DNA from 3 places in the Paenarthrobacter sp. AB444 genome. Region 2 is predicted to be linked to each of the others. Evidence: riboswitches for the same ligand, from Rfam matches in the RefSeq annotation. Region 2 holds a riboswitch; each other region holds the start of a gene.
What was found. A riboswitch is a leader RNA that binds a small molecule or an ion and turns the genes downstream of it on or off. The one in region 2 is predicted to bind cyclic di-AMP.
Positions count from the first base shown of each region.

Region 1: linked by a shared signal. The riboswitch ahead of PQ627_RS14320 (hypothetical protein) and the one ahead of PQ627_RS06135 (NlpC/P60 family protein) in region 2 are both predicted to bind cyclic di-AMP.
Region 3: linked by a shared signal. The riboswitch ahead of PQ627_RS12940 (hypothetical protein) and the one ahead of PQ627_RS06135 (NlpC/P60 family protein) in region 2 are both predicted to bind cyclic di-AMP.

Region 1 is NZ_JAQZBY010000011.1:72,185-82,220, reverse strand. It holds gene PQ627_RS14365 (PTS mannitol transporter subunit IICBA) at 1-1,739, opposite strand, end outside; gene PQ627_RS14360 (TetR/AcrR family transcriptional regulator) at 1,804-2,526, opposite strand; gene ptsP (phosphoenolpyruvate--protein phosphotransferase) at 2,656-4,356, shown strand; gene PQ627_RS14350 (HPr family phosphocarrier protein) at 4,381-4,659, shown strand; gene PQ627_RS14345 (helix-turn-helix domain-containing protein) at 4,692-5,099, shown strand; gene PQ627_RS14340 (hypothetical protein) at 5,180-5,431, shown strand; gene PQ627_RS14335 (alpha/beta fold hydrolase) at 5,501-6,286, shown strand; gene PQ627_RS14330 (DUF6480 family protein) at 6,399-6,662, shown strand; gene PQ627_RS14325 (ATP-dependent DNA ligase) at 6,756-7,814, opposite strand; cyclic di-AMP (ydaO/yuaA leader) riboswitch at 8,021-8,171, shown strand; gene PQ627_RS14320 (hypothetical protein) at 8,187-9,395, shown strand; gene PQ627_RS14315 (PucR family transcriptional regulator) at 9,593-10,036, opposite strand, start outside.
Region 2 is NZ_JAQZBY010000003.1:187,172-197,207, forward strand. It holds gene PQ627_RS06105 (hypothetical protein) at 1-167, opposite strand, end outside; tRNA gene PQ627_RS06110 (tRNA-Cys) at 386-456, opposite strand; gene PQ627_RS06115 (hypothetical protein) at 521-1,018, opposite strand; gene hutG (formimidoylglutamase) at 1,071-2,021, opposite strand; gene PQ627_RS06125 (NCS2 family permease) at 2,110-3,552, opposite strand; gene PQ627_RS06130 (copper resistance CopC family protein) at 3,667-4,299, shown strand; cyclic di-AMP (ydaO/yuaA leader) riboswitch at 4,474-4,638, shown strand; gene PQ627_RS06135 (NlpC/P60 family protein) at 4,642-5,427, shown strand; gene PQ627_RS06140 (FAD-dependent monooxygenase) at 5,535-6,215, opposite strand; gene PQ627_RS06145 (universal stress protein) at 6,633-7,670, shown strand; gene PQ627_RS06150 (PEP/pyruvate-binding domain-containing protein) at 7,721-10,036, shown strand, end outside.
Region 3 is NZ_JAQZBY010000009.1:176,402-186,437, reverse strand. It holds gene PQ627_RS12960 (winged helix-turn-helix domain-containing protein) at 1-522, opposite strand, end outside; gene PQ627_RS12955 (hypothetical protein) at 1,086-2,018, opposite strand; gene PQ627_RS12950 (response regulator transcription factor) at 2,219-2,959, shown strand; gene PQ627_RS12945 (sensor histidine kinase) at 2,963-4,462, shown strand; cyclic di-AMP (ydaO/yuaA leader) riboswitch at 4,595-4,753, shown strand; gene PQ627_RS12940 (hypothetical protein) at 4,759-5,616, shown strand; gene PQ627_RS12935 (glycosyltransferase) at 5,748-7,103, shown strand; gene PQ627_RS12930 (glycosyltransferase family 39 protein) at 7,100-9,175, shown strand; gene PQ627_RS12925 (ArnT family glycosyltransferase) at 9,177-10,036, shown strand, end outside.

The sequences.
Region 1 (10,036 bases), on a different contig from region 2:
ACGGATTCTTCGCGCTCGTGCATCGCGTGGACGTAGCTCATGTCCACAGCACCACGGTCGAGCAGGAGCTGTCCGGCCTCGTCGATCGCGCTGTCGCGGTCGCGGGAAGTACCGTTCAGGACCACGCTTTCGCGCAGCAGCACGGCTTTACCTTCGACGGCGGCAGCCGGCTCAGCGGTGTGCGCGCCATGGGCGGGGGCTGCTGCGGCGGTCTCTGTGGTTTCTGCCGGTGCGCCCTCGCTGTTGCTGGCCCTCACGAGTTCAACGATCTCGTCGTAGCGCGGGCTGTTCATGAAGTTGTCCACCGAGTAGTGCACGGCGCTGGCGGTACGCGGCTGGGCCCTCTCGGTGAGGTCCTCGTGCGTCACAACGACGTCGTAGCTGTCGCTCAGGTTGGCAATGGCCGAGTTGGTGACCTTCACATCCGGGAACCCTGCGGCCTTGATCTTGTTGCGCAGGACCGAAGCACCCATGGCGCTGGAGCCCATTCCGGCGTCGCAAGCAAACACGATGTTCTGCACCGGACGGGTCAGGACGGTTCCCTCGCCACGGGCCGCGGCGCGGTCAGCACCCTCGCCGGTCAGGGCGGAGGAGACGGAGCTCTTCTTGCCCTTCATGGCTTCCATGCGGGACGTGGCTTCGGTGAGGTCGTCCTCGCCCTTGTTCTTGGAGGTGCGCAGGATCAGGGAAGCGATCAGGAAGGACACGGTGGTGGCCAGGACGACTGCCAGGATTACCCCAACGTAGCTGTCGCGCGAGGTCTGCGCGATGACGGCGATGATGGAACCAGGAGCAGCCGGGGCAACGAGGCCGGAGTTGGTCAGGGCAAGGGTCGCAATGCCCGTCATGCCACCACCGATGGCGGCGAGGATCAGGATCGGCTTCATCAGTACGTACGGGAAGTAGATCTCGTGGATACCGCCGAGGAAGTGGATGATCGCAGCACCCGGAGCCGATGCCTTTGCTGCGCCACGGCCGAAGAACATGTACGCGAGCAGGATGCCCAGGCCCGGGCCGGGGTTGGCTTCGAGCAGGAAGAGGATGGACTTGCCCTGCTCAAGGGACTGCTGGACACCCAGCGGAGTCAGCACACCGTGGTTGATGGCGTTGTTGAGGAAGAGCACCTTGGCGGGTTCGATGAAGATGCTCGTGAGCGGGAGCAGTCCGTTGTCAACCAGGAACTGGACCACGTTGCCTGCGCCCTTACTGAAGCCGGCGACCAGCGGGGAGATTCCGTAGAAGCCCAGCAAGGCCAACGCGGCACCCCAGATACCGGCGGAGAAGTTGTTGACAAGCATCTCGAAGCCAGGCCGGATCTTGCCGTCCCACAGTCGGTCGAGCTGCTTGATGGTCCAGCCGCCAAGGGGACCCATGATCATGGCACCGATGAACATCGGGATGCCGGCGCCAACAATGACGCCCATGGTTCCAATGGCACCCACGACGCCACCTCGGACGTCATAGACCATCTTGCCGCCGGTGTACGCGATGAGCAGCGGCAGGAGGTAGGTAATCATGGGCCCAACAAGGCCCACATTGGCAACACCTTCGGCGTTGGTACCGAAGCCACCAAGCTGGGGCACTGGGAGGTAGCCCTTTTCGATGAAGAGGGCCGTGATCAGACCCCAGGCGATGAAGGCCCCGATGTTGGGCATGATCATGCCGGAGAGGAATGTACCGAACTTTTGGACACCAACGCGCAGGCTGGTGCGGGGCTTCGCAACGGTCTCTGTTGCCATGTGAATTCCTAACGTGTGTCCCGCGGCGGCGCGGGGTCAGTCGATATAGATCGAGAGAGAGCAGCTAGGAGCTGCTGGAAATGCGGTGAAGCCACTCAAGGAAGAGCTTCAGTTCAGAGCTGGACAGTTGGTCTGAATGCGAGGCCTGCAGTGCCGCATTCAGGGCGATTGCCGCAACAACTACCGAGGACTTACCGGAGTCCTCCGCTGCGGCGCCACGGGCTGTGTCCGTGGAGACGGCGAAAATCATGGAATCCCGGGTCATCGTCGAGAGCTCGAGGTTCCGGTCTTCCACCGGTTCTGCGATCAACATGAGCGTGACGCCTACGTTGGCCGCCAGGATGCTGCGTGCTGCTTCGCGGGGCGGCACGTTGATCTGACCGGCGATGGCGGCTTTGTTCAGCATCTCTTCCAGGAGCGCTTCAGCATCGGCCACGATTGCCGGGCGGCTTTCCGGCCTGATGTTGCCGAACATCACCAAGTACAGGTGGGGTTGGGTCAGCCCGAACTGGACGTGGTTGTCCCACATGCGCCGGACGTCTTCCAAGGGCTCCCCGGACGGTGCAAAATCCCGCTCCCCCGCCACGTACTCTTCGAAACCGGCTGAGACGACGGCGTCAAACAGTCCTTCTTTGTCACCAAAGTGGTGGTAGAGCGTTGGCGCCGTGACCCCGGCAAGCTTGGTGATCTGGCGCGTCGAGACCGCTGACCCCTCCGAATTCGCCAGCAATTCGGCAGCTGCGCGAAGCAACCGAATTTTCGGCGGAAGCTGGTCATCGAAACTCATAACCGCTACCCTAGCACCTATAGCATTGCTATATGAAGTAGCTCACAAGGAAATTTTGTAAGCTAAATTTGCAGGCTCCCGGTGCCGTCGCCGGCGGGTCTTGACCGACAAGCAGGAACAGAGGATTCAGTGCAGAATTTCCAAGGAGTTGGGGTTAGCCCTGGCCGCATCATCGGTTCCGTCCGCCAGATGCCCAAGCCGGTGAGTGAGCCGCCGTCGGGCGAACGCCTCGCCGCGGACGTCAACCCGGAAGACGCCGTCGCGGGCCTGAAAGCCGCGGCGCAGTCTGTCCACGACGAGCTGAAAGGCCGCGCGGACAGCGCCTCCGGCGACGGTAAAGCAGTCCTCGAGGCCACCGCGCTGATGGCCAAGGACACCATGCTCCTGAAGTCGGCCGGCAAACTCATCAACTCGGGAACCTCTGCCGAGCGCGCCATCTGGGAAGCCGGCGCGTCTGTCTCCGAAATGCTGCACAACCTCGGCGGCTACATGGCCGAGCGTGCCACTGACGTGTTGGACGTGCGCGCACGCATCGTGGCTGAACTCCGCGGCGTCCCCGCTCCGGGCATCCCGTCCTCCGACACGCCCTTCATCCTGGTGGCCGAGGACCTCGCACCGGCAGATACCGCCACGCTGGACCCGTCCAAGGTCCTTGCACTGGTCACCTCGGGCGGCGGCCCCCAGTCCCACACCGCCATCATCGCCCGCTCGCTCGGCCTGCCCGCCGTCGTCGCAGCCCACGGCGTGGACGACATCGCGGACGGAACCGAAGTCTACGTGGACGGCGCGGCCGGTTTCGTGGCAGTTGAACCCACCGAGGAGCACCGCACCTCAGCAACCGCGTGGGCTGAAACCTCCGCGACATTGGCTTCGTTCGACGGAAACGGCACGACGGCGGACGGCCACCTGGTGCCGCTCCTCGCCAACGTCGGAGGTGCCAAGGACGCCGTGGCTGCGGCAGGTCTCGGAGCGCAGGGTGTTGGCCTGTTCCGCACCGAGTTCTGCTTCCTTGAACGGGACACCGAGCCCTCAGTGGATGAACAAGCCGCCGCCTACAAAGCCGTGTTTGATGCCTTCCCTGGCAAGAAGGTGGTCCTTCGCACCCTGGATGCGGGCGCCGACAAGCCCCTCCCCTTCCTCACGGATGCCACTGAACCCAACCCTGCGCTGGGCGTTCGCGGCTACCGCACCGACTTCACTACTCCCGGCGTCCTTGAGCGCCAGCTTGAGGCCATCGCCCGGGCCGCGTCGGAATCCGAAGCCGATGTGTGGGTCATGGCCCCGATGATTTCCACCGCAGCCGAAGCCGGACGTTTCGCTTCGCTGTGTGCCGCCGCCGGAATCCAGACGCCAGGTGTCATGGTGGAGGTCCCCTCCGCTGCACTGACCAGCGCCACCGTCCTGCGCGAAGTCGGTTTCGCCTCCTTGGGTACCAACGACCTTACGCAGTACGCCATGGCCGCCGACCGCCAACTCGGCCCCCTCGCGGAACTGAACACGCCCTGGCAGCCCGCGGTGCTGCGGCTCGTCCAGCTCACTGTTGAAGGCGCGGCACAGGAAGGCGCCGGCCGCGAAGGCGCCAACAAGCCCGTGGGCGTCTGTGGCGAGGCGGCCGCGGACCCGGCCCTCGCCGTCGTCCTTACCGGCCTGGGTGTCACCACACTGTCCATGACCGCGCGCTCCTTGGCCGCCGTCGGAACAGTACTGAAGACCGTCACGCTGGAGCAGGCGCAGGAACTTGCCCGCCTGGCATTGTCCGCCCCCAGCGCTACCGAAGCGCGCGAGTGGGTCCGGGCCAAGCTCCCCGTACTCGAAGAACTCGGCCTCTAACCCGATCCACCGCCAGGAGGAACAATGCCAGAACGCACAGCAACCGTAGCCAGCCGCTCGGGCCTGCACGCCCGGCCCGCCGCCCTGTTCGCCGAGGCTGCGGGCGAACAGCCGGTGGACGTCACCATCGCCATGCAGGGCCAGCCCGAAGATGAAGCGATGGACGCCGCCAGCATCCTGTCGCTCATGACCCTTGGCGCCGCCAAGGGCGACGTCGTGGTGCTGCGGGCCGAGGGTGAAGGCGCCGAGGCAGCACTGGATGCCCTGGTGAAGCTGCTGGAAACGGACCTGGACGCGGAGTAAGTTCTTCCCTTCCCAACCGCTAGGCTTCTGCCATGGCATTGATAGCTCCCCGGGTCACAGCGGGCCTCCCCGCCGACGACGCCCGGAATTTGGCGCGGTCCCTCAACGACAGCGACGACATCACGGTGTTCGTGGACGGCACGGTCCATCGGCTGCCCGACGCGGCGCGCGACGCCGTCGTCGACCTCCTGGCGAGACTGGGGCGGGGCGAAACGGTGACCGTCAGCAGCGTGGAGGAAATGCTCACCACCTCGCAGGCGGCGGAGCTCGCCGGGATCTCGCATACCTATTTGCGGAACATGACCGACCGCGGCGAGATTCCTGTGGAGTACCGGGGAACGCATCGCCGGATCCGGCAGGCCGCCATCATGTCCTGGCTGGAAACGCAGAAGCGCAAGCAGGCTGAAACTGCTGCCGCGGAGGCCGCAAAAAGCGAGTGAAAGTGTCCGAGTGATAAGGATCAAGCAACGATCCCAGCCAACAGGCGGGCACCCGTAAAGGCCGGGGTTACGCTTGATCGGTGGGCAATTTCAAGGGGTGGCATATCGTGGCTGGTTTGGCCGCGCTGGCCCTTGCCATACCCCTGGGCTCAGCCATGGGATTGAACTTCGTGGCGACGTTCATGTTTGCGTGCACAGTCTTCGTCGCGGTCACCATGTGGACCGAATCGAAAATCGCACGACGCCGGGAGGCCGCTGATGCTGCGGCCGCACCTGACGCTTCACATCCGGCAGCGGACCCCACCGAATCGGACGACGCAACCAGGGAGTAATCGCCCCTCGCGCCGGATGCGGTTCAATAGCGGTATGGCTTCGAGAATCCCGCACCTGGTTTGGCCCGCATGACCGCACTGTTGTCAGCCGACGTCGAGGTCCTGGGCCTGACCGGACGCATCCTGTGGACGGACGGCACGCCATCGCCAGGCGCTGCGCCGGAGGCGACCCCCGCCTACATCCTCATCCACGGCATTGGGGTCTCCCACCGGTACCTGGCGAGGTTGCACGCCGTGCTCGCCGCGAGCGCGCCCACCTATTCCCTGGACCTGCCCGGTTTCGCCGGGACGCCGCGGCCGGACCGGCAACTCGAGGTCGAAGACTACGGAGCCTTCATTGCCGAAGCACTGGCATCGTGCGGGATCGACTCGTACATCCTCGTGGGCCACTCCATGGGAGTGCAGTTCGCTATCGAGGCGGCCCTGCATCGTCCGGAGAGTGCACGGCATGTGGTGTTGATGGGTCCTGTGGTCGATTCCAGGCACAAGAACATCCTGCGGCAGTCGATCGCCTTGGGTTTGGACGGGCTGCTGCGCGAAAGCCCCTCCTCCAACTGGATCGTGTTTACCGACTACCTCAAGTGCGGGCCGCGCTGGTACTTCACCGAACTGCCCGTGATGATGAAGTATCCCACCGAAGACCGGCTCTCCCGGGTACAGGCCCCGGTGCTGATCCTCCGCGGAAGCCGCGACCACGTGGCGGGGCCAGAGTGGTCGCTCCGGCTTTCGCGGGCAGTGGCGCAGGGACGCCTGGTGGAGATTCCCGGGGTTGGCCACGTAGCCCAGCACATGCGGCCCAAGGCCGTGGCGGATGCCATCCGGAGCTTTGTCACCGCAACAACGCAGCACCGCTGAGAGCTAACGCACGACGACGGTACTCACCGGGGTGCCCTTGTTGGGTGCCGCCGGATCAGGCTAGGCTGGCGGGGCAAGCGGATTAGTAAGTTTGCTTACGAAAGGATGCATCATGACCAGCTATGACCCGGAAGACGATCCCCGGACCTTCGGCGTGAGCGGCGCAACCGGCCCCATCGACACCACGGCCGAGGCGGACAGCATCCACGAAGATCCCGATATGCGCCAGGACGAGGACGACGATCCCGCCGCCTCAGCCAACCCCGATCCCCTGGACGGAAACGTCACAGGACTCGAGCCCGGTGGAGGGGTACCCCCAGGCGAAACGCCTCCTGCCGAAGGAAGCATGAGCAGCGACCAGGGGCACGAGGAGTAGTTCCCGGCGGCACAGCTAACTCCGTTGCCAACCCGCTGTTGCGTTGCTGGCCAGCGACGCAACAGCGGGTTGGCAACGTGCTTGGCAGCGACCCTACGGGAGGCTCAGTATCTCCCCGAGGTCGTACTCCACAGGCTCCTCAAGCTGCGAATACGTGCAGCTTTCGGGGGTCCGGTCCGGCCGCCACCGACGGAACTGCGTCGTGTGGCGGAACCGGTCGCCCTCCATGTAGTCGTACGCCACCTCGATGACCAGCTCAGGGCGGAGGGGAACAAAGGAGAAGTCCTTGCCTGCGCTCCACCGGCTCTGGGCGCCGGGCATCCTGGATCCACCGGCCTCCTGGTTGGCCCACTCACCCCAAGGGTGGTCGGCAAAATCCACTTGATACGGCTCGAGTTCAGCCACCAAGGCCTCCCGCTTTGCCATGGGGAATGATGCCACGACGCCAACGTGATGAAGCCGGCCCGAGTCGTCGTAAAGCCCCAGGAGCATCGAGCCCACAACTTTCGCGGTCTTGTGCCACCGGAAGCCGGCCACGACACAGTCGGCTGTCCGCTCATGCTTGGTCTTGAACATCACCCGCTTGTTCGGCTGGTAGGTGCCGTCGAGCGGCTTGGACAGCACGCCGTCGAGCCCTGCTCCCTCAAGCTGCACGAACCATTCCTTGGCCCGCTCCAGGTCAGTCACCGCGGGCGTGACGTACACCGGCGGCTCAGCGTTGGCGAGGACTTTCTCCAAGGCCGCGCGCCGCTCGGCGAAGGGCTTTCCCGTGAGATCCTCCTCGCCCAGGGCAAGAAGGTCGAACGCCACCAACGACGCCGGCGTCTTCTCCGCAAGCATCCGCACCCGGCTGTCCGCGGGATGGATCCGCTGCTGCAACACCTCGAACTCCAGCCTGTTGCCCTGGATCAGGATGATCTCGCCATCCACCACGCATTTGTCCGGAAGGTTCTTCTTTAGGGCTTCAACGAGCTCCGGGAAGTAGCGCGTCATGGGCTTTTCGTTGCGGCTGCCCAGGATGATCTCGTCCCCGTCCTTGAAGACGATCGTCCGGAACCCATCCCACTTGGGCTCGTAATGCCCAACGTCGGGGATGTTCGGGACAGACTTGGCGAGCATGGGCGAAACGGGCGGCATCACAGGCAGGTCCATAGCTCATGTCTACCGGCCAGTAGGCGCCCAAGGCTAGTGCCTTCCGGACTTTGGCGCCCCGAAGCCTAAGCGGTAGAACCCTCTCGAAGCGGGCGGACGTACCGCCCGTTACATTAATGTGACTTTACTTTCCGGCTACTGTACGGTCGTAGGGCGACCCGAATCTCCGCTGGGCCGCTTCTGGATTGACGCCGGGCTCTGCCGCAATCCAGGATCCGCCAGACCCGCGGCAGAGACGGGGGACCCACAGTTCTCCGGGCTTGTTTTCTCCACAAGCCCTTGGGGTGAAGCCGCAACCAGCGGCCGGACGGCCTCGTCCGAACCCGACAGCTAACCTCGCAGGCGTTGAGAGGCACAACCATGTCCCCAACCATGGATAACACGCGCCGCGCGCAACTCGAACGCGAGCGCACCAAGCCAACCGGACGCCGTCGGGCCCAACCCAGCGGACAGGTCACCGGTACAGAAAGTACGACGCCGGAACCCGCCACCGCGGCGATTCCCACCACTGCGTCGCCCACGGTAGAGGCGCCCGCCGCAGCCGCTCCCACCACGCGCGCCGCCGCGCGTGCCGCTGAGCGGGAACGGGCAGCCCGCGCCGTGATTGAGCCGGCAGAAACCCCGGCAGCGAAATCCGTGCTCCCGGAACCGGCGACCGCGGCCATCCCGGTTGTCGAGGCCGCCCGGGCCGCAGCCCCCGCTTCAACCACGCCGGGCCCTCCAACGTCCGCGATCCCCATCGTCCGGCAAGAAGACGTGGCCCAGCCCGCGGATACAGTTCAGTCCGTGCGCCCGAAGCAGGATGCACCGGTCAAGCAGGATGTTCCAGAACCGGCCACCGCGGCCATACCCGTGGTCGCCGCAGCTGCACCCAAGACGCCAGCTCCTCTTAACGCTGCGGGCCTCGCCGCGACCTCGACATTCGGCCGCGAACCCCAAGCCGTCCTGCGGAAAGCCGCGTCCGTGAAGCACATGAGCCAGCGCATGGCAGTTGTTGCCGGCGCGCTGGGACTCGCCCTGACCGCAGGATCCGTGGGCCAGGCCTTGCATCTTCCCTTCTTCGGGCAGGAAGCACCCACAAGCCAAGCCGGCGGCAGCAACGCAGACCGCCAATCGGGCTCCGCCGCACCGGCACCACGGACGTCCTACACCACGGCTTCGTCCCCGTCGTCATCGGGTTCAGCCTCGTCCGAAGCCGGCCAGCCGGCAACGGTCCCGGAGGCACCTGCGGCCGTTTCGCCGTCGTCGGTTCCCTCACCGCACGTCTCCTTGGCCGCGCCGGTCTGGGTACCTTCGGCGGCAGCCCCGGCTGCTGCACCGCCCGTGACCTCGACGCCTGCGCCCGGAACGACTCCGGCCCAGCCCGCGCCGACTCCCAGCGACGTGCCGTCGGACACGGTCACCACGCCCCCGGCGACGCCAACGCCGACCACCACGCCCACTCCCACCACAACTCCCACGCCTTCGCCCACGCCAACGGAGACCTCCAAGCCACGGCCCACCGGCAACCCGAACACGCCGAAGCCGCAAGCATCCACCTTGGAATCGCTCCTTGGTGCTGCCCGGGATGTGTTGCAGTGAGCATCCGCTTGCCCCGCACCACAGTCCACACCGGATGGCACAGCCGGTACTGCAGCAGCAGCCGCACGTCCACGTTCCGACGCCGAAGGGGCCGCTGGAGTTGCCAGCGCCTAAGGCGTTCCTAGCCAACACATGAGGCAGGCACCCACGCCGGGTGCCTGCCTCATGTGGTTAATGGCCCCTGATTCAAGAGGCCCTCAGATCCTTGGCCTGCCTGCCCAGCGCCGCGCCTTGAGGGCAGCATGCAGTTCGAGCCGAATGGCACCATTGAGCGGATCAGCACCGATAAGCTGGCGGATCCGGCCCAGCCTGTTGTAGATGCTGCTGCGGTGAAGGTGAAGTTTGGCGGCGACATCCTGGACCGCGCCGTCGTTGTCGTAGAGGAGTTCCAGGACCGGCAGGAGCTCGCCGTTCTTGTCCTGATCCTCGAGGGTCCGGAAATGCACCGAGCCGGTGTCGTCCCAACCACCCGGGGCCAGCAGACGATCGAACAACTGGTACACCCCGACCGCCCGGCTGTCCACCAACTCCCCCAGCTGCAGGTCCACCGCAGCGGCCTGCGCGGCAACCTTGGATTGCCGGTACGCCCCCGCGAGCTGCCTGATGACTTGGAACGGTTCGCTGATCCCCAGGATGACGCG
Region 2 (10,036 bases):
ACGGTGTAGGTGCCGGGTTCGTGCCTGGTCACCAGAATGCCGCAGTTGGCGTCTGCCGCTGCGTTCTTGATCAGTGCATCCACGGCTTGCTCGAGTCCGTCGTGGATTTCGTCTGCCCGGGAAAAGGACAGACGGATTTCGCGTTCTGCAGTCATTGCAGGGGTCATGGGGGGCCTCCTATTACTTGCCGCATGCGAGGGCGACCCATCAATCATAGTCGGTGAAAGCCGAATATTTGTAAGATGACTGGCAAGGGAGTGACCCGTGTCTCAGGCGCACCGAGTTGGCATTTAATGACAATGTTTGGACAAAACACTGTCATTAAGTGCCAACTCGGCGGAGGCGCAGACCGGGGGGGCGGCGATGACCGAGGCGAGCCCAGCAGACGTGGTGGCGGGATTCGAACCCGCGTCCGCTGCTTTGCAGGCAGCTCCCTGGCCTCTCGGGCACACCACGTGCAAACGACACTAGGCACCCCGCAGCGGCAGGTCCAACGTTGGTTTCCCGAGCTTTCTCCGCGCTACGCGGTGTTGCTTTTGGTTGCGGCTGGTGACGCATGGCGGGCCACCGACGCATGACGGGCCACCGACGCGCGCCGGGCCAGCGCGGACACGCCTGCGGCCGCAATGAGGGTCAGGATGGCTGCCGCCGTGTGCGTGTAGAGCATGATGTGTGGCGACCCCCCGTTCGAGGCCCCCACCCCCGTCAGATCACCCGGAGCCTGCCCGGCGCCGTGGAGGTGCTCAAACCATCCATTGCCGGGGAAGTATCCTCCAAAGGCGGCAAAGCCAAAGTGCAAGAGCTGCTGGGCCACGCCGGAGACCAGCAGCAGGATCAAGGGCCCATGCACCCAGCGCGCCAGGAGTTCCGCCGCCAGGCAACACAACGCAGCGAGTCCGAGGAGCACAGGGAGCGCAGGCGAACTGCCGCCTGCCGCCATGTGGGCCGCCAGGCCCAGTCCAACCGCGATTAGCCCGGATACCCAGGCCCACTTCTCCTGCACAGGAACTGCGCGCATCGCCATCCTTCCCTCCACACAGGCTAAGCGGAGGATGGCGCCAGCAACAGGCCTACGTGAGCAAAGTGTTGACCAACCGGGCCGCAACTTTGGCGGTCCGGGAATCGATGTCGAATGACGGGTTCAGCTCAGCCACGTCCAGATGCAGCAGCTTTCCGCTGGCTGCAACCTGTCGGCACACTGCGCTGATGACGGGCAGTGGCACGCCATACGCCGCAGGCGCGCTGACTCCCGGAGCCACCGAAGCCGGCATCACATCAAGGTCAATGGTCAGGTAAAGCACATCGATGCCGCGCAGGAAGTCCGCAACGAATGCCTCGACGGCTTCGGAGGAGCAGTCCTCGTCCAGCAGGTACTTCACGCCGAGGCGGTGCGCGATGTCGAAGAGCGTGGGCGTGTTGTTCGGCTGCGAAATTCCGACGACGGCGTACTGCAGTTCCCGCCCGGCGGCAGCTTCCGCCTGGGCCATCTGAAGGAACGGCGTGCCCGAGCTCGGTACCGGCTCGTCCCTCAGGTCAAAGTGGGCATCCAGGTTCAGCACACCGAGTCGCTGGCCACTTTGCACGGCCTCCGATCCCGCCACCCCCAGGTAGCTGGCAAACGCGGTCTCGTGCCCGCCGCCCAGCACCACGGTGAGATTACCGGCGTCGAGCAATTCCGAAATGGCGCGGCCGGCACGCTCCTGTCCCGCTTCCAGTGATTCGCCCTCCACAACCACGTCACCGGCGTCGAACACGTCACGGTCGAGGTGGTAGGCCAGCGGGCCAAGCGCCGAGCGGATGGCGGCCGGAGCCGCAGCGGCCCCCACGCGTCCCTTGTTGCGGAGGACGCCGGCGTCACTGCAGAAGCCAAGCACGACGGCGGGACGCGAGGCTGCGTCCGCAGCTTCGGGCGTGTGCGGGGTGATGGCCTGCCACCAGCGGCGATGTTCCGCGCCGTCGCCGTCGAAACGGCCGGTCCACGGAGAAGGGCTGACATCTACGGTGATGTGGCTGGTTTGCATGCTTAAAGCACACCGGACCCGGACTGCTTAAAACAGCAGTTCCGGGTCCAGAGTGTCTGAAATACCGGAATGCCAACCCGACGCAGGGCTACTTGACGCCCAACAACTCCTCCACAGTTCCAATGCCGAAGAACAGCAGGAACGCCGCAGCCACAGCCCACATCAGGGGGTGGACTTCGCGGGCACGGCCCTGGAAAGTGCGGATGAGGACGAAGGAGATGAAGCCGGCGCCCAGGCCGTTGGCGATGGAGTAGGTGAACGGCATCAGGGCAATGGTCAGGAACGCGGGAATGCCGACGCCCCAGTCCTGCCAATCGATCTTGCCCACCTGGGACACCATCATGAAGCCCACTACCACCAGTGCGGGAGCTACGGCTTCAAAGGGCACCAGGTTGATCAGCGGCGTGAAGAACATGGCAATGAGGAAGAGAACGCCGGTGACGATTGAGGCGAGCCCGGTCCGTGCGCCTTCGCCGATGCCCGCGCCGGACTCCACGAAGATCTGGTTGGAGGAAACCGACGCTCCACCGCCCACAATCGCACCGAGGGCGTCCACCTGAAGTACCCGGTCCACATTGGGAATGTTGCCGTCCTTGTCCACGGTCCCGGCCTCGTTTGCCAAGCCCACCATGGTGCCCATGGCATCAAAGAAGATGCTGAGCAGGATCACGAAGGCCAGCAGCGCGGCGGCGATGAAGCCCAGGTGTTGGAAGGCGCCGAACGGGTTTGCCTTGCCGATCAGGGAAAGGTCCGGAGCGCCCCATTCGGACAGGGTGGGCGCCACGAGGGACCAACCGCGGGGATTGACGTTCTTGCCGTCGAAGCTGGGCCCGATGTGAAGGGTGAACTCGAGGATGGCGGCCAGCGCCGTGGAGACGACAATGCCGATCAGGATAGCGCCACGGACCTTGCGGACCACCAGGGCGATGGTCAGGATCAAACCGACGGCGAAGACCAGCGTGGGCCAGCCCATGAGTTTGCCGTCAACGCCGAGGCCCAACGGAACGGTGGTGCCCGCGGCGTCCGGGATGCGGCGGACGAAGCCTGCGTTCACAAGGCCGATCAGGGCGATGAACAGGCCGATGCCCACCACGATCGCGGTCTTGAGGGCCTCGGGCACTGCCTTGAACACGGCGGTGCGGAACCCTGTGAGGACCAGGATCAGCATGGTGACACCCGAGAGGACCACCAGGCCCATCATGTCCGGCCAGGTCAGCTGGGGATGCGAGGCGACGGTGACCGCTACGAAGGCGTTGACACCCAACCCGGTGGCCACGGCGAAGGGGTGCTTGGCCCAGGCGCCCATGAGGATGGTCAGGATGCCGGCAACGAACGCCGTGGTGGCCGCCACCGCGGTGAAGCCCAGGGACGCGCCGCTGGAATCGGCGCCCGAGAGGATCAGCGGGTTCAGCACAACGATGTAGCTCATGGCGAAGAATGTCGCGAAACCGCCGCGGATTTCCCTTGAGTACGTGGATCCACGTTCGGAAATCTTGAAGTAGCGGTCCACTGCAGAACCTTGTTTAAGCATGAAGGTCTCCGGGTTTTGGGGGGAGTGTGCTATCAAATCCTATGCCGTGGAATGTGGGGGCTGCGGACCATTCCCCTAGTCTGTAAGGAAGCCAACACTAGGAGAAACCGCCCCATGCGTACCATCCGTCCGCTTCTGGCCGCCGTCGTCGCCGCCTTTGCCTTCGCCTCTGCCCTGCTGTTTTCCGCGGCACCGGCGTCCGCGCACGACGTCGCGGAATCCACGGCGCCGGCGAACGGTGCCACCGTGGCTGAAGTACCGGCGTCGGTCTCCATTACGTTCAACAACCGGCCCCTGGCCATCGGTTCGGGCGTCACCGTAACCGCCGGGGGCGAGAACTGGGCGGACGGACCCGTGGAAATCATCGACAGCCAAGCTGTGCAGAAGCTGCGCCCGGGCGCGCCTGCGGGGGAGTACACGGTCGTTTGGCGCGTCGTCAGCTCCGATTCGCACCCGATCGAGGGGACCTTCAAGTTCACGGCCACCGCAGGAAGCACGACGGCGGCGAGCGGCACGGCGGCTGCCTCACCGTCCGGATCGGCGACGTCGGCCACGGTCCCGTCGGTGGGGTCGGCACCTCCTGGAACGGGGAGCAGCGCACCCGCGGCGGACGCGTCCCAGCCGTTCCCGTGGAGCATTGTTGTCATTGCGGCAGTGGCTGTGGCGCTCGTGATCTTCCTCGCGGTGACAGCGCGCAGGAAACTCGCTGCCTCCGATGACCCTGAAGGCCCCGCATCCGCGGAATAACGGGGTTTTCTACATAGCTGCGAATATCTCGGTTCGGTTACCGCGACACGCCAAAGCAACGGTTCCCGTTACTTAAATGTGACTTCGTGGCGATCATCGCGTACGGTGGTACCTGTGCCTGTTCCACGTAGCAGGCACTTCCGGCCTGATTGCCTAGCTCTGCCGCAGTCCGGAATCCGTTCGCAGACAAACCTACGGCAGAGACGGGGAACCCAATTTGGGCCGCTTACGAGCGTGCCTTGGGGTGAAGTCACGAAGCTTCCGCTCAGCGGGAGATAGTGGCCGGGTGACTCCCATCCGAATCCGACAGCTAACCTCGCAGGCATCGGGAGAGGCTCTTTCATGTCTTCACGCATTCTTCGCGGCCGTCGTAAGGCGGACAGCGTACGTCCTAATCCGTTCATCTCCATCTCCAAGGCCGTTGCCAGCAACGCTTCAGGCGCTGGCCGCCAGGCAGCCGTTATCGCAGCAGCTTCCGGACTCGTTCTGACCGGCTCCGTAGCTGCCCACGCAGCCGAGGCTCCGGCCCAGCGCGACTCCAGCCCCGCCACGGTCGCCGAGACCGCCTCCGAGGCTCCCACCAAGGTTGTCACCGCCCTTTCGACGGCGACCATCAACTTTGAGCGTCCCGCAGTTGCTTCCGTTGCAGCTCCGGTCATCGAAAAGCCGGCTCCGGTCGTTGAGGCACCTGCCCCCAAGACCGCTACCGTCACTGCTGCTGCGGCTCCTGTTGCCGCCCAGGCCGCAGTTGCTGCTCCCGCCGCTGTCGCTCCTGCTGCCGCTCCGGTGGCTGCTGCTCCTGCAGCCGGTGGCGTCAACGCTGCCATGGTTGCCTCGGCTTACGCCCAGATCGGCATCATGCAGGACTGCACCGCCATGGTTGAGCGGGCCCTCGGCTCCGCCGGCATCCCTGTTGGCGACCTGGCACCCATGCAGTTCCTGAACTACGGCAAGGTTGTCAGCGACCCCCAGCCCGGCGACATGATCGTCCAGTCCGGCCACGTTGCCATCTACATCGGCAACGGCCAGGCCATCAGCGGTGGCATCAACGGCAACCAGACGGGCATCCACCCGATCAGCTGGCTGACCGCGACGGGTCCCATCACCTACGTACGCGCTGGCGCATAAGCCTCACGCTTCAACGCAAAGGCCGGTGTCTTCCGAAGATTGATTCTTCGAAAGACACCGGCCTTTGGGCTTTAAGTATCGGTTTTGCAGCGCCACCGCCTGCGCAGCTAGGCGATGGCGATTCCCGGGCCGCCGGGCAGCGCAACCTTTGAAGAGATGGCCTGGCCTACTGCCTTGGCTTGGCGAAGTACTTCCTTGGGCGTCGGCGTGATGAGTTCTCCCACGCCCACCAGGTGCATCCCCAGAGCACGCATGGCGGCTACGAGGTTCTGTCCCACAGCGATACCCAGTTCGGCCAGCATCCGCCGCAGTTGACTCTGCGCACAACGCGTCACCACCACATGGTCTGCCAGGAGGATTCCATTGGCTGTGTGGACTGCCCATTGGCGGGGTGCTGATTCAAGGGGACCTGAAGCACCGAGTCCGTTCCGGGTCATGCTCGCCGCAAGTCCGTGGGCGATGTGCTGGGAGGCGTCTGCGCCCAGGAAATCGAGGCGCACGGCCCTCGTCGTGTTGCGGACGTCCAGATGGTGGCTGGCCGCGTAGTTACGCAGGTGGCGGAGGATTTCATTGCGTTCCTGGATGGAGGCGGGATCGGTGACCTCGCAGCGTTGCAACATACCCGTATGGACGGCGGGGCCGGTGGCCGACAAGGCGCCGAAGCCATCCACCACGATGGACCCCACGCCGTAGCGGCTAAGTTCACTGGCAACTGCCAAGCCGGACAGGCCGGCACCTATGACCACGGTGGTAGTGCGTTCCGTGCCGGAATCAGGCGCGTGTGACACTGCTTGGTTCCTCCTTGACGTTTGTGCCTTCCGGCATCGCGTGGGATCGCGTCCGAGTTCCCCAAGCGGCCGCAAACAAATGGCCGGATTGTGTTGTTGGACACGTTGGCCGGCCATTCGGTGATTCGAACATTACCTAACTTTTTCGGCCGTGGATAGCCTCCCCGGGCAGCGTGTTTGGCACGTTCACCGGAAGCACAAAATCGGCCTTCAGGAACCGAGCCCGGACCGTTATACACATAGCGTCAACCCACCTTGATTCGGCCCTCGCGACCGAGAATAGTGGGCATTGGAGGGAGAAATTTCACATTAATCCAGCCCTGGCCATTGACAATGGAGCCATCTGGGAATCCGATTCGGAGAACCTCTGGCAGAATGGCCGGAACATCAAGCAGTAGGTGGAGAGGCGGGCCCCAAATGGACCAGCACGGCAGACACAGTGAAGAGCCACAGGACGGCGAGGGCCTGACGGTAGCAGCGGGCGGCATCGTCGTTGGGGTGGACGGTTCGGAACATGGGCAGTGTGCCTTGGTCTGGGCCGCACGCGAGGCAGAACGCAGGCAGCTTCCACTGCACATCGTCACTGCCTACTCGGTTCCCATCTTTGCCGCCTCCGGACTGGACGGCGGGTACGCCACCGTGGACGATTCGGTCATACGCGAAGGCGCGGAAGCCATTGTCCGGCAGGCCATGGACAAGGTGGCCAGATACTCCATCGACGTCGATGCTTCGGTCGAAAACGGAGATGCGGCCGGTGTGCTGCTGGATCTCTCGGCGGACGCGGCGCTCCTGGTTTTCGGCAGCCGCGGACGCGGTGGTTTCGTTGGCCGCTTGCTGGGATCTGTGAGCAGCGCACTGCCTGCCCACGCCAAGTGCCCCACAGTTACTGTCCCCCTCTACTGCGCCGACCGGCTGGGAGAGAATACCGAGGACAAACACATCAAGGCCGAGCACGCCAAGGCCGGTCCCCGTGTCGTGGAAAACGTCATCGCCGTGGGCGTTGACGGCTCCGAACAAGCGCGTGTTGCTGTCCTCGAAGCCGCCGAACAGGCACAGCGCATGGGAGCCAAGCTCCGCGTTATATGTGCCGTCCCCCAGTACAGCGGTTCGTTGGCCTGGGTGCCCGCCCCCTTGGACCGGGACGCCCTGTTTGCAGATATCAAGGTCCAGCTTGAAGCAGGCGTCGCGTGGCTGAGGAGCCATTTCCCGCAGCTGCCCATCGAAACGGACCTCAGGGACGGCTCGCCCGTAGACGTCCTTGTGGAAGCAAGCCGCAGCGTGGAGTTGGTGGTGTTGGGTACACGCGGACGCGGTGGGTTTGCGGGCATGCTCCTCGGCTCTACCTCCGACGGCGTCCTTCACCATGCCAAGGGACCGGTGCTGGTAGTTCCGGACCGTGAGGATCCCCGGTTGGCGGACCGCGACAAGTTTGGCCCGATGCTCGGCGCGGCATAGGAAACGGGCCGTCGGTGTTCACGCTGGACCTCAGGGATATTCGTGGACCCATGCTCCCCGACGTGGGTGGCAAGGCAGCCAATCTGGGGGAATTGGCAAGTGCCGGCCTGCCCGTGCCGCCGGGCTTTTGCCTGACCACAGAGGCATATCGCCGGGCTCTCTCCGCCAGCGGCCTCGATGAAGTCTGCGAGGCACTGAAGTCCACCAGCACGGCCGACCTCCCGGGGTTGAACCTGCTCGCAGGACGGGCCCGTTCACTGGTGCTCGAGGCAGGGCTGCCATCCGATGTCGCTGCCGCGGTGCGGTCGGCCTACCAAGGGCTGGGGATCGAAGCCCCCGTGGCCGTCAGGTCATCGGCCACCGCCGAAGACCTGCCCTTTGCCAGTTTCGCCGGTCAACAGGACACCTACCTGAACGTCGTGGGCGTGGACTCGGTTCTCGACGCCGTGGGCCGCTGCTGGGCTTCCCTCTGGACCGACCGCGCAGTGACATACCGGGCCACCAACGGCATCGACCATGCATCCGCGGCCTTGGCTGTCGTCGTCCAGGTGATGGTGGATTCCGTCGCGGCGGGCGTAATGTTCACAGCCAATCCGGTGACGGGCAAGAGGTCCGAGGCTGTGATCGATGCCAGCCCGGGTTTGGGGGAGGCCGTGGTGTCCGGGGCCGTGAACCCGGATCAGTACGTTGTGGACCTGACCAACAGCGCCATTTTGAAACGTACAGTCGGCGACAGGCAGGTAGAGATCCGTTCCGTCCCGGGAGGCGGGACTGAGCGGAGGGAAAGGGCCCACCCGGAAACGGGCTTTCAACCTTGCCTCAGTGATCGGCAGATCCGCGAGCTGGCGGGGCTGGGCCGCCTGGTGGAGAAACACTACGGAGCCCCGCAGGATACCGAGTGGGCGCTCGATGCCGACGGGAAACTGTGGTTGACCCAGGCGCGGCCCATCACCACCTTGTACCCCCTGACAACCCGCACCCCTCCCGTGCCCGGTGTCCATGCCTTCCTGAATTTCAGCCTCGCCCAGGGGCTCACCCGGCCACTGACACCCATGGGCCTGGCCGGAATCCGTCTCATAGCTTCGTGTGTTGCCGGAACCGCGGGCTTTTCCGTCCCGGATCCCCGGTCTGGCCCACCGCCCTATTACGAGGCAGGCCAGCGCATTTTCTTCGATCTGACGTCGGTGTTGCGGAGCCGGGTCGGGCGGACGATTGTGCCCCGGGTCTTTGATGTCATGGAAGCCCGGTCCGCAAAACTGATGCGGGGCTTGTTCGAAGACCCACGCTTTTCAGTAACCATCAAGACTCCGCTGAAACTCATCCGCCACGTTGCACCCGTGGCGGCCAAGTACCGTGTTCCGGAATCGATTTTTCGGGGTCTGTTCCGTCCGGATGCTGCAATGCAAAGGGTGGAGCGACTCGACTCGGACCTTCGGAAGGCGCTGGCCGTCCCCGCCCAGGCCACAGCACATCAACGGATCGCGCACGTGCAGAGAATTCTCGGACGGGAACTCTTTGCCACAGTGCCCCAGCTGTTGCCGCTTCCCCTTCTTGGCTTTGCGCTGCTGGCATTGGTGGGACGGATGCTGGGCGAGCGGGCCTCCTACGATGAACTTCAGACCGTGATCCGTGGCCTGCCGAACAATGTCACCACTGAGATGGACCTGGCGCTGTGGCAGCTCGCCTCGCGGATCCGGGAAGATCCCGACGCCGTCGCCTCCATGGTGGGACAAACGGCGGAAGCCTTGGCCGGCCAGTACAGGAACGCCGAACTGCCTGCCGTGGCCCAATCCGGTCTGGAAGCGTTCCTTCAAACGTACGGTCACCGTGCCGTGGCTGAGATCGATCTTGGCATGCCCCGTTGGCGCGATGATCCAACCCATATCCTCGGAGTCCTTGCCAACTATCTGAGGCTGCAGCCCGGTGCCGGCGCCCCCGACGAGCAGTTCCGGAAGGCAGCAGCGGACGCCGAGCAGCAAGTGGCAAAGTTCGTGGCGCGGGCCCGGACAATCAGCCCGCTTCACGCGTGGGTGGCGCGCTTAGCTCTGGACCGTACACGGAGATTTGCTGGTCTACGGGAGTCGCCCAAATACAACCTGGTCCTGGGGCTCTCCGCCGCCCGGCAGCAGTTGCTGCTGGTCGGGAACGAATTGGCCGCATCGCAGCGGATCGAACGGCCCGAGGATATTTTCTTCCTGGACCTGGACGCGGTGGAAAACGCCTTGGCCGGCGACGACTTGCGCGGCGCAGCAGCTGAACACAGGGCTGCCTACGAACAAGAACTACGCCGGAGGCACATACCCCGGATGCTCTTGTCCGACGGCACGGAACCCGAGGCGACAGCCACAGCCGCGGCCAACGCGGGT
Region 3 (10,036 bases), on a different contig from region 2:
CGGACGCGGAGCTTCAGCGCGCTGGCGGGAGGCCACGGTGGGGTCGCCGAAGGTGGAACGTACGACGTCGAGGGCGGAGCCGGGTGCCCCGGCGGGGGCGACGGCGACGGCCGCGTAGCTCTCGGCACCGGTCACCAGGGACTGCGCATAGGCGCGGATTTCCTGGGCGAGCTTTGCAATGGAAGTTCCAGCCGCGGCCGCAGTCTCTTCGTCAATGCCCATGTAGAGGACGAAGCCACGGGCCACGTTGTCGTTGGCAACGGGGCGCAGCCTGTCCGAGTGTGCGATCACCGGCGTGGGGGCGGTAACGGGTGCCGGCTCGGTGGTGGGTACTGCACGCAACTGGCCGTAGGAGTTGGGGTTGTAGCCCTGGGGCACGTAGCCGGGAGCCTGCTGGCCGGCACCCTGCGAAGCAGGAGAGTAGCCCGGGCGGTTGCCGAAGCCGGGGCGGAGCCCTGCGTTCGATGCGGCCTTGTTGGCGTTACGGACGGAGATGTGGACGTATCCGGATGCAACTGACATGGAGTGCTTACCTCAAAAGTGAATAGCCGTCATCGCGGCTTCGAATGCTGAATGTCCCCGCAATGAGTTTGGGGAGGGGCGCCCAACGCTGGGCTAGGGGGCGAATGCCTGAAACTTCTTGGGGTGGAAAGTTAGGCTTGCATTCGACAACAGCGGTCATCATGGCCAGCGGGTGTGCTGGACCAGGTTGCTGCGGCTGCAGGTGCTGTTGAGTTCTTGTTCACATTGGAAGTGTGCAACGTAACAAAGGCAACACGCAAGTAACAAAGCTCAGAACCGTCCACATTTTGAGACGTAGAGGTCTATTGTGCGGCAAATCACAATTCCGCGGACTCCTGAAATGAACGCCATGAGATTCGGCGTGTGGAAGAAATATTCGCCTTCCAGTGAATTTTCTTCGGCTGATGAGGCATCATTCGCACCTTAAGGAACGGCAACGCTTTCCCTGCGGAATCTCACGATCTGAAACATTTGTTGTCCAATCGGCGCCGGGGCCGATCTCGATTTTTTTGGCCGCGATCTGTTAAAAGCGATGAAAACGGGCGCGGCAAGCGCCCGTTTCCTCAGGACGTCGTCCCTGAGCCGGACGTGGAGCCCTGCCCCGTGGACGACGTTGCGGTGGTCAGCCGCACGGAGGTCGCATCGTAACTGTCCCCGCTCTTGGAGGCCGTGACCCGGACCGTGGCACCTGACGTGATGTCGGCTACGGTGAGGCTGCTGGAGGTGCTGCCACGCTGCCTCGTACCTTGCGCAACCACTGTGTCCGAGCCGAGGACGTATGTCCGCGTGAATCCATCGGTGCTCTTGACGGTCAACGAGTTCGAAGAAACCTCGCTGACAACTCCCAATTGATCGGCCATGGACACGTATTCGTTGTCGCGGAGAATGACGTATTCCGAGTGGATGGCGGCGTTCAAGCCCCCTCCGAACCCATCCGGTGCCATTCCGCCCATCTGACCGGGCATCTGACCGGGCATTCCCTGGCCGGTTCCATCTTGCCCTGTTCCGCCCGGCCCCAGTCCCTGTCCGGGCACTGCCTGGCCCTGCTGTCCACCCAATCCACCGGCCTGACCCAAGGGAACGTTGGCAGCATCGGCAGAGCCTGCATTGCCCAGTGAGTAGAAGCCGGCGGCGGTGCCTGCCGCTACCACCACGGCAACACCGGCCACTATCAGCGTCCTCTTGACGCTCCACCGGTTCTGCGCGCCTGTCTTGTCCTTGCCTGCAGGCGCCGACCCCCATCCGGACCCCGACGTTTCCGACGACGGCGCGCCCCACCCTGCCGACGGCCCGTTGTTGCCGGGCTGGCTGCTTTGGTTCTGGCCGGGTTGAGGCTCTCCCCAGCCCCAAGATGATCCGGGGTTGGGCGCGGCAGTTTGGGCAGGCTGCGGCCATGCGGCTTCGGCCGGCCGGTTGGCGGGAGTCGGTCCCTGCTGCGGCTGCGGCCCCGGGGTGCGGGAAAACTGCTGGTTTTCGGGGTATTTCTGCTCGCTCATGGTGGTCTCTCTTGTCTGTGGATGTCCGAATACGCCCAGCGTCGGTGCCGTGGCTGTGCGGAAGCTGTGTTGGGGAGCAGTTGCTCCTGTGACCTGAGAATTCCTGTGTGTGCGGACTCCCACCTCGCTAGTGTTGACTTCACAGGGTCCTCACAGGAGCGGCTCAGCGCCGGCAAACCAGCAGAATGGAGAGTTGTCACATGGCATCCCCGCACTCCATGACAAACAACCTTCCCCAGCTCACGCACCCCGACGGCTCGCCAATCCGCGCCTTGGTGGTCGATGACGAGCCGAGCCTTGCCGAACTCATGAGCATGGGCCTCCGCATGGCCGGCTGGTCAGTAAGCGTGGCCGCTGACGGGCCCGAAGCCGTCAAGGTCGCCAAGGAATTCCGCCCTGACGTCCTGGTGCTTGATGTGATGCTCCCCGGTTTTGACGGCGTGGAAGTCCTCAACCGGATACGAGCCTTCGCCCCGGAAGTGCCTGCCCTGTTCCTGACAGCCAAGGACGCGGTGCAAGACCGCATTGTGGGTCTGGCGGCCGGAGGCGACGACTACGTCACCAAGCCCTTCAGCATGGAGGAAGTGCTGCTCCGCCTGCACAGGCTGGTCCAGCGCTCGGGTGTCGCCGCGATGGACACCGCCGAGCTCGTCGTGGGTGATTTGACCCTGAACGTGGACACCCGGGAAGTGACCCGTGCCGGGGAGGACATTGCGCTGACGGCAACCCAATTCGAGCTCCTGCGCTATCTCATGGAGAACCCGAAACGGGTTGTCAGCAAAGCCCAAATCCTGGACCGGGTGTGGGACTACGACTTCGGCGGCCAGGCCAACATCGTCGAACTCTACATTTCCTATCTCCGCAAGAAGATCGAAGCGAACCACCCGCCGATGATCCACACCGTTCGCGGAGCCGGCTACGTCATCAAACCTGCGGACTAGGCCTTGAGCACACTCTCGGGGATTGCCAGGAGCCCGCAGCACAGTTGGCTCAATCCTTCCACATGGCATCTACGTACGCGTTTGGTCCTGGTGGCCATGGCTTTGCTGGTGGCCATTTGCGGCGCAGTCGGGCTGGTCAGCTACGCCTCGATGGACATGGTTTTCAACAAGCAGCTCGACAGGCAGCTGGAGCAGGCGTCGCGCCGCGCTGACGACTTCGGCAGGCCGCCGTCGAGCTTTCCGAACTCGCCGACAGGACGCCCGGACCCGCTGGAGGCCCGCGGGCAGGCGGCCGGTACGTTGAGCGCCCGCATCGATGGATCAACGGTGCGCAGCTCCGGGCTGATCGACGCCGGGGGCAACCGCGTTTCCTTGTCTTCCGCCGACGAGCAGGTCCTCCTGGCGCTGCCGACGGGGGACCGTCCCGTGGACCGCTCACTGTCCAACGGCGACTACCGGCTCATGGCCGTCAAAACCAATTACGGCGACGTGATCGTCACGGGCCTGCCACTGGCGGACAAGCAGACTGCGGAGGCTTCGCTGGTCTGGACCATGGTGCTGGTGTCACTTGGCGGCCTGGTGGTGATCGGCCTGGTGGGAACTGTGATCATCCGTCGCACCATGCGGCCCCTGGAGCAGCTCTCCGAGGTCGCCACCAAGGTTTCGCGACTGCCTCTCGACGCCGGCGAGGTGGCACTTGCGGTGCGTGTACCGCCGTCGGCCTCCCATCCCGGGACTGAAGTTGGCAGCGTAGGCCACGCCCTGAACCAGATGCTGAACAACGTCGCGAGGGCGCTGGAGGCCCGCCAGGAAAGCGAGACAAAAGTGCGGCAATTCGTGGCCGATGCCTCGCACGAACTGCGGACGCCGCTGACGGCCATCCGTGGCTACACCGAGCTGCTGCGGATGACCGAGAACTTCACCGACGACGGCAGGAAGTCCTTGGCCCGGGTCCAGAGCCAGTCCGAACGCATGACGACGCTGGTGGAGGACCTGCTGTTGCTGGCAAGGTTGGACGAAGGCCAACCGGTGAAGGTCACGGACGTGGACCTGACGCAGTTGGTGATCGAGACCGTAAGCGACGAGAAAGTCATGGCCCCGGACCACATCTGGCAGCTGACCTTGCCGGACGAACCGATCACGGTGCGTGGCGATGCCACGCAGCTGCATCAGGTATTGGCCAATCTGCTCTCCAACGCCCGCAAACACACCGATCCCGGAACAACGGTGGTCACCGGCGTGATGCTCTCGGCAGACGGCAGCGCAGTGGTTACCGTAACGGACAACGGGCCGGGCATTCCCGGAGATTTCCAGGGCAGGATTTTCTCCCGGTTCGCCCGCGCCGACGCCGCAAGATCGGGGTCGGAAGGGACCTCCGGCCTGGGCCTGTCAATCGTCGAGTCCATCGTCGAAGCCCACGGCGGAAGCGTGGAGGTGACGTCCAAACCCGGGCGGACGGAGTTCGCCGTCCGGCTGCCGGTCGCCATCAGCAACCGCACATAACGAAACCGGCAAGGCGACTCACCGGCGTCGTGATCTCTGTTACCTAAATGTGACTTCTGCGGAATCCTCCTGTACCGTCGAAAGGGTGGGTCGCTCAAAAGGGCCCGCATCCGGGATGCGCCGAGCTCTGCCACTTCCCGGAGTCCGTTCTTACTCCGAGGCAGAGACGGGGGACCCAGAGTCTCCGGGCCCAGGCATTTGCCGGCCCTTGGGGTGAAGCCGCAGCGTGACGCGCGGCCGGATGACCTCATCCGAACCCGACAGCTAACTCCGCAGGCGCTGAGAGGTAATCACACATGTCTGAACTTAACGATCAGACGCGCCCTTCCGCGCGTCACCGCGACCAGAACGACTCCCCGTTGAAGAAGTCGCAGACCGTCCTCAAAAAGGCCGCCCGTGAGGGCAAGTCCGGCAACCGCATGCCCGTAGTGGCCGGCGTTATTGCCGCCGCACTGGGTGTTGCATCCCTGGGAACAGCCGCCAACGCCGCGCTTAGCCTTCCCGAGGCAAGCCGCGTTGCCGAGACCCGGACCGCCGCCGAGGCCAGCAACGCCAAGGCCGCTGAAGAAGCCGCCGCAGCCAAGAAGGCCGCTGACGAAAAGGCTGCTGCCGCCAAGGCCGCCGCTGACAAAGCAGCAGCTGACAAGGCTGCAGCCGACAAAGCAGCAGCTGACAAGGCAGCTGCCGACCAGGCCGCCGCTGCACAGGCAGCAGCTGAGAAGGCCGCTGCCGACCAGGCCGCAGCAGAGAAGGCTGCCGCTGACGCAGCCGCCAAGCAGGCAGCCGACGCCGCTGCTGCCGCCGCCGCAGAAGCCGCAGCCGCCGCTGCAGCCCCCAAGGCTGTTGACGACCCCGCTGCTGCCAAGGCCTATGCTGCCAGCATTCTGGGCAGCTACGGCTGGAGCGCCTCTGAGATGACGGCACTGAACACGCTGTGGGAGAAGGAATCAGGTTGGCGGACCACTGCCACCAACGCTTCCAGCGGTGCCTACGGTATTGTCCAGTCGCTTCCGGCCGGCAAGATGGCTTCTGCCGGTGCGGATTGGCAGACCAACTACCAGACCCAGATCAAGTGGGGCCTGAACTACATCAAGGAACGCTACGGCTCCCCGTCAGCTGCCCTGGCCTTCCACCTGGCCAACAACTGGTACTAAGCCAAGAGTTTCCTGAAAAGCCGCTCCCGTCCGGGGGCGGCTTTTCGCGTGTAAAGGGCCCTGCGCACTTACACAGTCGCATCACAGCTTCCGCCTAAAGCCCTCACAATCGGCGGCCCCACTGTGAATGCATGACGCTCATAGATCCCGCCACCAGTGCGCTGCCGAACCCCGCCCATGCGGGGCGCTTCGCCGCTCCTGCCTTGCCCCACCGGCAGCCGCGGCGCTCTCCCGTGGACACGCGGACCACGGTCCCTGTCCTGGACGTCACCATTCCCGTCCACAACGAAGAGACCGACCTCGAGGAATGCCTGCGCCGCCTGCACGGCCACCTGGTGGAGACGTTCCCGCATACGTTCCGCATCACGGTGGCGGACAATGCGAGCACGGACAACACCCTGAAGATCGCCGAGCGTCTGGCCCGCGAGCTCCCTGAAATCGGCGTCATGCGCTTCGAGGAAAAAGGCCGCGGCAACGCCCTGCGCCAGGTCTGGCTCGCCTCACAGTCCCCGGTGCTCGCCTACATGGATGTGGACCTTTCCACTGATCTGGCCGCCCTGGCGCCCCTGCTGGCTCCACTGATCTCAGGCCACTCAGACCTTGCCATCGGTACACGTCTGTCCCGCAACTCCCGCGTGGTCCGCGGGCCAAAACGCGAGTTCGTCTCCCGCAGCTACAACGTCCTCCTGCATACGCTCATGGGGGCCCGGTTCTCCGATGCCCAGTGCGGCTTCAAGGCCATCCGGGCAGACGTCGCCCACAGGATCCTCCCGCACACCCTGGACAACGCCTGGTTCTTCGACACCGAACTCCTGGTCCTTGCCGAGCGCTGCGGCCTCCGTGTCCATGAAGTCCCCGTCGACTGGACGGACGATCCCAACTCAAGTGTCGACGTCGTACGAACCGCCGTGGCCGACCTCCGCGGAATGGCGCGACTGACGCGCGACCTCGTCACCGGCCGGATCCCCATCCCGGAGCTGCGCGCGGCACTGGCCCGCGGTCCGTTGCCGGCGTCGTCGCGGACCTCCGAATCGACCCCGCGCGCCAGCCTGTTCGGGCAATTGGTGCGGTTTGGATTCATTGGCGCTGCGTCCACGGTGGCTTACCTGCTGATCTTCCTGCTGTGCCGTGGATTCATGGACCCGCAGCTGGCCAACTTCCTGGCTCTCATCGTGACGGCCGTCGCCAACACGGCCGCCAACCGCCGCTTCACGTTCGGCATCCAAGGCGGCAACCATGCCCGCCACCACTTTGAAGGCCTGATCGTCTTCAGCATCGGCCTGGCCCTCACCTCGGGCGCGCTGGCCCTGGTGCATGGAACCACGACGCCGGACCGCTGGCTTGAGGTGGCAACCGTAGTTGGCGCGAACCTCGCCGCAACCGTCGCACGGTTCCTGCTGTTCCGCCTGTGGGTGTTCCGCCGCCCCGCGACACCAGCCCCTCGCCCCGAGGGTTCCGACACGACCACAGAGGTGGCAGCGAAATGATTACAGCCCTCCAGCCAAGCCATGCCGTTGACGAACCTGTGAAGTCCCCGGAAACACCGACCCGCTTGCAGCGCCTCGCTTTCGGGCAGCAACCCCGTTGGGTTCGTCCGTCCGCCGCCGGGCTGCTTGTGGGGACCGCGTTCCTCTATCTCTGGAATCTTGCCGCAACGGGATACGGCAACTCCTTCTACGCAGCAGCTATCCAGGCCGGCACCAAGGACTGGACCGCGCTCTTCTTCGGCTCGCTCGATGCCGGCAACGCCATCACGGTGGATAAGCCGCCGGCGTCCCTCTGGATTCCGGCCTTGGTGGGCAGGATCTTCGGCTTCTCCCCTACCAGCATGCTGGTTCCTGAGGCACTCATGGGGGTCGCCGCCGTCGGGCTTCTGTACCTGACGGTCAAGCGCGTATCCGGCCCCGCGGCAGGGCTCCTCGCCGGCGGCGCGTTGGCACTGACACCTGTTGCTGCCTTGATGTTCCGTTTCAACAACCCCGACGCCATGCTCACGCTGTGCCTGGTCCTGGCCGCGTACCTGACGACCCGCGCCATTGAAAAGGCCGGCTGGAAATGGCTGGCCGCGGCAGGGGCAGTGGTTGGCCTGGCGTTCCTTACCAAGATGCTCCAGGGTTTCCTGATTGTTCCGGGCCTGGCACTTGCTTACCTTTGGGCCGCTCCCACAACTCTGCGCCGCCGGCTAGTGCACCTTCTTGCAGCGGGCGCGGGCATCGTGGCCGTAGCGGGTAGCTACATTGCGATCTTCCAGCTCACTCCGGCCTCGGCCAGGCCCTACATGGCCGGCTCGACGGGCAACAGCTTCCTGGAACTCACCTTCGGCTACAACGGGCTGGGGCGGATCACCGGCTCGGGTGAAGGCGGTGCCGGTGGTGGCATGCCCGGCGGTTCCACTGGCGGCCTCGCCGGTGGGCCGGGTGGCGGTTTCGGCGGCGGCGGCTTCGGTGGGGCTGCCGGCCTGGGCCGGATGTTCGGAACCAGTTTCGGCGGTGAAGTCTCCTGGCTCCTGCCCGCAGCGTTGATCCTGCTGGTGGCCGGGCTGTGGTTCACCCGTCGCGAAGCCCGCACTTCGCGAAGCCGCGCTGCCCTGCTGATGTGGGGTGGCTGGCTGATCGTCACCGCGGGCATCTTCAGCTTCATGAGCGGCATCGTCCACCCTTACTACGCGGTAGCACTGGCCCCGGCGATTGCCGCCCTGATCGGGATCGGGTGCGTCGAACTCTGGCGCGGCAGGGCCTCGTGGATGGCGCGGATCGTGCTGGCAGTGGTGGTGCTGGGCAGTGCGCTGTGGTCCGCAGTGCTCCTGGGCCGGGACGCCTCATGGCTGCCGTGGCTGCGGATCGTCGTGGTGGTCCTTGGTGTCCTCGCAGCAGCGGCTCTCCTGCTTCGTGTGGATCAGCTGGGTGTCTCCAGGCTTAAAGGTGCCCTGAGGCGGCTGCCTGCTGCCGCCGTCGTCGTGGTGTCGTTGCTCGCCGGAGGGCTGGGAACCGGGGCGTGGACAGTGGCCACTGCGGCGACTCCGCACTCAGGCTCCATCCCGACGTCGGGACCTTCCGGCGCGGCCAGCGGCGGCTTTGGCGCCCGGGCAGGACTGGACGGCAGGAACCGCGACTTTGGCGATGCGGAGAACGGCCTCGGCGGGACGCCCGACCCAACAGCCAACGACTTCCCGGGCGCCGGAGGAATCGGTGGCGCCGGAGGATTCGGCGGCCCCGGCGGCGGGAGCACCGCGAACGCCGAGCTGACGGCATTGCTCAAATCCACCACCACCAAATGGTCGGCCATTGTCTCCGGAGCCACCCAGGCAGCTGACCTGGAACTCGCCACGAACACCAGCGTGATCGCCCTCGGCGGCTGGAACGGCGGCGACCCCTACCCCACTCTGGCCCAGTTCCAGGACATGGTGGACAAAGGCCAGATCAGCTATTTCATCTCCGGCGGCGGAATGGGTGGCGGTATGGGCGGCCGTGGCGGCAACTCCGAGGTCGCTGCCTGGGTAGCGGCCAACTACCAGGCTCAAACCGTCGGCAGTACCACCGTCTACAAGCTGGTGGGCTGACATGACCACGTACTTCAAACCGCTGACCGAACCAGCAGGCCAGGCGAGCGCGGCACCAAGCCGTCTGGCATCACGAAGCGGGGCCGTACGACGCAGCAACCCCGGCCCCGTCCGGCACCGCTTGGAACTCACGGCAGTCCTTGTGGGAACTGCGGTCCTGTACATCTGGGGCCTCGGAGCCTCCGGCTGGGCCAACGCGTTCTACTCCGCTGCAGCCCAGGCCGGCTCGCAGGACTGGACAGCGTGGTTCTTCGGTTCCTCCGACGCAGCCAACTCCATCACCGTGGACAAGCCTCCGGCGGCACTCTGGATCACTGGGCTGTCCGTCCGATTGTTCGGCTTGAACTCCTGGAGCATCCTGGTTCCGCAGGCCTTGATGGGGGTGGCCACCGCCTGGATCATGTACCTGGCCATCCGCCGGGCAGCGCTCCCCGCCACGGACAACCTTCGCTTGGCACACCGCGCCGGCCTCCTGGCCGCCGCGGTCCTGGCTCTCACCCCCGTTGCCACGCTCATGTTCCGCTTCAACAACCCGGACGCTTTGCTTGTCCTGCTGATGACCGCAGCGGGTTACGCCGTGGTCCGCTCCATCCAGGACCGGAAACTGCGATGGCTCATCCTTGCCGGGGTATTCCTTGGTTTTGGCTTCCTGGCCAAGCAGCTGCAGGTCCTCCTGGTGGTTCCGGGCTTCGCGCTCGCCTACCTTGTTTCGGCCCACCCCAAGCCGGGCAAGCGGGTACTCCACCTCCTCGCGGCAGGAGGCGCGATGGTGGTGTCGGCTGGTTGGTGGATTGCCGCCGTCGAACTTGTCCCCGCGAACCTGCGGCCATATATCGGCGGGTCGCAGAACAACTCAATCCT